Flocculibacter collagenilyticus: one gene and its partner. The protein of the gene in region 1 interacts with the protein of each later gene in a pairwise test. Links are inferred from orthologs where the notes say so. Each region holds a gene or a part of one and is shown in the gene's direction. Other genes may lie near its edges.

Region 1 (2,968 bases):
CCTGTGTTCCTTCTGCTAGAATAGCTGCAATTTTTGTGCTGGGAAAGTACAACAATGAATAGCAGGGTTGAGAATGTAAATTTAAGCCCCCACTATTCCTTCAATAACAAAGTAAAGTAACTTAGCTTTTACTTATGGTTGCTTTATATAAAACAAGTCTATGTAGTAAGGGGATCCTCAATGTTTATAAGTAATGCCTACGCGCAAACTGCTGCACCACAAGGTGGTGGCATGGAATTTTTAGTAATGATCGGTATTTTCGGTCTTATTTTCTATTTCCTAATTTATCGTCCACAAGCTAAGCGTGTAAAAGAGCACAAAGAATTGCTAAATGCGATTAGCAAAAACGATGAAGTATTAACACAAGGTGGCTTAGTTGGTCGTGTTGTAAAAGTCTCTGATGAAAAAGATTTTGTATTAGTAGCATTAAATGATGAAGTAGAAGTGACTGTTCAGAAATCGTCTGTTACTGCTGTTTTACCGAAAGGCACGATGAAGTCGCTGTAATAACAATTAGGGATTATTAACTGTGTTAAACAAATATCCATTATGGAAATACATAATGGTGCTGATGGTTCTAGCAATAGGATTTTTATACGCAGCACCAAATTTGTACGGGGAAAATCCTTCCGTACAAATATCAGGCACTAGAAACGCGGTAGTAGACGTAAGCACTCAAGATAAAATTAAAGCTGCACTAGATGAAAATAGCATAAGCTTTTTAAAGATGACGTTGGAAGATGAGCGTATTTTAGTGCGTTTTACAGATACTAACGATCAACTTAAAGCAAAAGATATTATCGCTAATACCTTAAGCGACAAATATATTACCGCTTTAAACTTAGCGCCTGCACAACCTGAATGGCTGAAAAACATTGGTGGTAATCCAATGAAGTTAGGCTTAGATTTACGTGGTGGTGTTCACTTTACTATGGCGGTAGATATGGACGCGGCCATTGATGCTGCAAAAGAAGGCATGGTAGCTGACTTTAAAAGTGACTTATTAGGCGAGAAGATCCGTTATAGTTCAATTAAAGAAATTTCTGGTAAGCAAGGTGTTGTGGTTAAGTTCCGTAATGCTGAAGACTTAGAAAATGGCCGAAAGCTATTAAAGAAAAACTATCGCGATTTAATTGTTGAAGAAGATGGCTCAACGGATGCACTTGACGTTACCGCGGTAATGACAGAGCAAAAACTAAAAGAAACGAAAGAGTATGCGCTACAACAAAACATAACGATTATTCGTAATCGTGTAAATGAAATTGGTGTTGCTGAGCCACTGGTTCAACGCCAAGGTGCAGATCGTATTGTTGTACAACTTCCGGGTATTCAAGATACCGCGCGTGCCAAGCAAATTCTTAATGCGACTGCAACATTAGAATTCCGTTTAGCTGATGTTAAAACCGATATGCGAGATGCGCTAAATGGTCGTGTACCAGGTAGTTCAGAAATTATCCCTCGCCGTGATAATGGTCAACCCGTGTTAGTTAAAAAACGTGTAATGCTTCGTGGTGACCGTATAGTTGGTGCTTCTTCAAGTTTTGATGAAAATGGTCGTCCTCAAGTAAACATTAAGCTTGATGCAAAAGGTGGCAATATCATGTCACGCTTTTCAAAAGATAACGTTGGTAAGCCAATGGCATCGGTATTCATAGAATACAAGCCAACAACACGCGTTAGTAAGGACGGTAAACCAGAATTCAAAAAAGTGGTTGAAATCTTAAACGTAGCAACGATTCAAACGCGCTTAGGCCGTAACTTCCGTATTACTGGTTTAGACTCTCCTCAAGAAGCACATAACCTTGCACTTTTACTTCGCTCTGGTGCGTTAATTGCGCCAATACAAATTGTTGAAGAGCGTACGGTTGGACCAAGCCTTGGCCAAGAAAATATCAACAAAGGCGTACAAGCTGTGGTGCTAGGTTTCGCACTAGTCTTGTTATTTATGCTGGTTTATTACAAAAAGTTTGGTTTGGTTGCGAACTTAGCGCTAGCTGCAAACTTAGTATTAATCATTGGTGTGATGTCGATGATCCCAGGTGCAACACTTACCTTACCGGGCATTGCGGGTATTGTATTAACCGTAGGTATGGCGGTCGATGCTAACGTGCTGATATTTGAACGTATACGTGAAGAAATTCGTGACGGTCGCTCACCACAACAAGCTATTCATCATGGTTATGATAGCGCATTTTCGACCATTGCAGATGCCAACATCACTACATTTATTGCAGCGGTAATATTATTTGCTGTAGGTACAGGTCCAATTAAAGGGTTTGCGGTAACATTAGCAATAGGTATTCTTACCTCAATGTTTACAGCAATTGTTGGTACCCGTGCAGTCGTAAATGCAGTGTGGGGCGGTAAGTCTGTTAAAGAAGTTGAAAAACTGTCCATCTAACCGGAGACGATGATGCAATTACTTAAATTAAAAGAAACCATAGGTTTCATGAATGTACGCGTTCCGGCGATGTTATTGTCAGGCTTATTGTTAGCTGCTTCAATTATTTCGTTTGCTACGCAAGGCTTAAATTGGGGGTTAGACTTTACTGGTGGTACGCAAATAGAGGTAGGGTTTGAAAAACCAGCCAATTTAAAAGAAGTGCGTACACTGTTAGCTGATGCAGGCTTTACGGATGCCGTAGTACAAAACTTTGGTACTAGCCGTGAAGTGCTGGTGCGTATTCCTGTGCTTGAAGGTACTGACAATAAAACATTAGGCAATGACATTGTTGCTGCAATTAATGCGGGTGCAGACCAAGCTGAAATGCGCAGAATAGAATTTGTTGGCCCAAGTGTTGGTAATGAACTACGCGAACAAGGCGGGTTAGCAATGCTAGCTGCACTATTGTGTATTTTAGCTTACGTTGCGATGCGATTTGAATGGCGCTTCGCTTTAGGCTCTGTTATTGCACTTGCGCATGATGTGATTTTAACGGTCGGGTTATTCTCGATACTAGGTCTTGAG
Region 2 (3,056 bases), 610 kb from region 1 along the record:
ACGTTAGCTTTGCTGAGCTAAAAGGTATCATTAACGATTTCTTAAATAACTTCTTTGAAGAAGAGTTAGAAGTTCGCTTCCGCCCTTCATATTTCCCGTTTACCGAACCTTCAGCTGAAGTAGATGTGAAAGGTAAGAACGGTAAGTGGTTAGAAATTCTTGGCTGTGGCATGGTGCATCCAAATGTACTAAAAGCAGTCAACATAGACCCAGAAGAGTACACTGGTTTTGCTTTTGGTATGGGTGTAGAGCGTTTAACAATGTTGCGTTACGGCGTAAATGACTTACGTTCATTCTTCGAAAACGATTTAAGACTTTTAAAACAATTTAAATAAGCAACGGATAAACAATGAAATTCAGTGAAAAGTGGTTAAGAGAATGGGTTAATCCACAAATTGCAACTAATGAGCTAGCTGAACAGCTTTCAATGGCTGGCTTAGAAGTTGATGGTGTTGAACCCGTTGCTGGTGATTTTACAGGCGTAAAGGTTGGTAAAGTTGTTGAATGTGGGCAACACCCTGATGCAGACAAATTACAAGTAACTAAAATCGATATTGGTGAAGATGAGTTACTTGATATCGTTTGTGGTGCTAAAAATTGTCGTCTAGGTTTAAAAGTAGCTGTGGCTACAGTAGGCGCAGTGCTACCAGGCGATTTTAAAATTAAAAAAGCAAAGCTACGTGGCCAACCTTCATTTGGTATGTTGTGTTCAGAATCTGAATTAGGTATGGCAGAGTCAGCGGATGGCATTTTAGAGTTGCCTGAAGATGCACCAGTTGGTCAATGTATTAGAGAGTATCTTTCATTAGACGATTCAGCCATTGAAGTTGATTTAACGCCTAACCGCGCTGACTGCTTAGGCATGATTGGTTTAGCACGTGAAGTAGGCGTGTTGAATAATGCAAATGTAAATGAATTAACGTTCAACAATGTAACCCCGTCAATTGATGACACTAGGGATATCACGTTATCTTCACCAGAAGATTGTCCACGTTATTTAGGGCGTGTGATTAAAAATGTTGATGTTAGTGCGTCATCTCCACTTTGGCTAATTGAAAAATTACGCCGTAGTGGTATTCGTTCAATTGACCCTGTTGTTGACGTAACCAACTATGTATTACTTGAGTTGGGACACCCAATGCACGCTTTCGATTTAGACAAAATTGAAGGTCATATTGATGTTCGTTTGGCAAAACAAGATGAAACACTTGTTTTGTTAGATGGAAACGAAGCGAAGCTTAAAAAAGATACGCTGGTTATTGCAGATAGCGAGAAAGCGTTGGCAATTGCAGGTGTATTTGGTGGAGAGCACAGCGGTGTAAATTCAGACACCACAAATATCTTTTTAGAAAGTGCATTCTTTAGTCCAGAAAAAATGATGGGTAAAGCTCGTGGATTTGGCTTACACACTGATGCGTCTCATCGTTATGAACGCGGTGTTGACCCTGAGCTTCAGCGCACAGCAATGGAGCGAGCTACCCAGCTGTTAGTTGAAATTGTTGGTGGTGAAGTAGGCCCTATCGTTGAAGCTAAAAGTGATGAACATATTCCTCAGGCCCGCCCAGTAACGTTACGCCGTGCAAGACTTGATCGAGTACTCGGTCTGACGATAAATACAGAAACGGTAACAGAAGCACTTACCCGTTTAGGTTTTGACGTTAAGTTAAGTGATGAAGGCAGTGAAGCTGAAAAGTGGGATGTGGTTGTTCCTGCTTACCGTTTTGATATCACTATTGAAGAAGACTTAATTGAAGAAGTTGCACGTATTTACGGTTACAACAATATTCAAAATATCTCGCCTAAAGCGAGCTTGGTGATGAATAAGCATCAAGAGTCTAACATTGCCTTATCTCGATTCAGAGATATGCTGGTTGACAAAGGTTATCAAGAAGCGATCACATACAGCTTTGTTGATCCTAAAGTACAAAGCATGCTGCACCCAGAAAGCGAAGCAATGATATTGCCACACCCTATTTCAATTGAAATGTCGGCAATGCGCGTAAGTTTATTCACGGGTTTGCTTCAAACTGCGGTATACAATCAGAATCGCCAACAAAGTCGAATTCGCTTATTCGAAACAGGCTTATCTTTCATTCCTGATGAAAACGCAGAAAATGGTGTACGTCAGCAACCACGCATTGCGGGTTTAATTGCAGGCTCAGCATTTGGCGAACATTGGAATTTAGAATCACGTACTGTTGATTTCTTTGATCTCAAAGGAGATGTTGAAGTGGTTCTGTCGCTGATGGGAACAACCTCTGTAATAGAGTTTAAACCTGCAAAACATTCAGCGCTGCATCCAGGACAAACGGCTAACATATATGTCGATGGGCACGAAGTAGGTGTGATCGGAGCGGTTCACCCAGAATTTGAGAAAAAATTAGGATTAAATGGCAAAACCTTTGTTTTTGAACTAGATTTAAACGCTATCAGCAATAGAAATGTGCCAGAAGCGATGGAGGTTTCAAAGTATCCATCGAACCGCAGAGACATCGCTGTAGTGGTTAAAGAAGAGGTAAATGCAGGAAATTTACTTTCTTTAATAAAAAATATTGGCGCAAATCAACTAGTTGACCTAAAATTGTTCGATGTATACCAAGGTAAAGGTGTTGAGGAAGGTTATAAGAGTCTTGCGATTGGCATAACTTTACAAGATCAGCACAAAACTTTGGAAGACAACGAGATTAATGACTCGATGACGAAAGTAATTGAGGCGTTGCAAACTGAATTTAACGCGACTCTGAGGGATTAACTATGGCGCTTACCAAGGCCGATATAGCAGAACATTTATTTACCAAAATGGGATTAAATAAGCGTGATGCTAAAGAACTAGTAGAATCTTTTTTTGAAGAAATTCGTTCAGCTTTAGAAGAAGGGGAAGAAGTTAAGCTTTCGGGATTTGGTAACTTTGAAACGCGTGACAAGAAGGAACGCCCAGGGCGTAATCCTAAGACGGGCGAAGATATACCAATTTCGGCAAGACGAGTTGTGACTTTTCGCCCAGGCCAGAAGCTAAAAGCACGAGTTGAAGTGGGTACTGATAAAAAGTAAACACT

The links.
Region 2: the proteins of secD (region 1) and pheT interact in binary tests that used the Escherichia coli proteins (3 or more experiments, as listed by UniProt). The link is inferred for Flocculibacter collagenilyticus from one-to-one orthologs.

Annotation. Positions count from the first base shown.
Region 1 is NZ_CP059888.1:1,172,068-1,175,035, forward strand. The notes cover bases 39-2,965. They hold secD (protein translocase subunit SecD), read left to right. Parts: upstream 39-529; coding sequence 530-2,401; downstream 2,402-2,965. Other genes in these bases: yajC (preprotein translocase subunit YajC), read left to right, coding at 181-507; secF (protein translocase subunit SecF), read left to right, coding at 2,414-2,965. Also shown: more of secF, read left to right, coding at 2,966-2,968. UniProt on the Escherichia coli protein: Part of the Sec protein translocase complex. Interacts with the SecYEG preprotein conducting channel. SecDF uses the proton motive force (PMF) to complete protein translocation after the ATP-dependent function of SecA.
Region 2 is NZ_CP059888.1:1,779,484-1,782,539, forward strand. The notes cover bases 36-3,050. They hold pheT (phenylalanine--tRNA ligase subunit beta), read left to right. Parts: upstream 36-349; coding sequence 350-2,752; downstream 2,753-3,050. Other genes in these bases: pheS (phenylalanine--tRNA ligase subunit alpha), read left to right, coding at 36-335; ihfA (integration host factor subunit alpha), read left to right, coding at 2,755-3,050. Also shown: more of pheS, read left to right, coding at 1-35; more of ihfA, read left to right, coding at 3,051-3,051.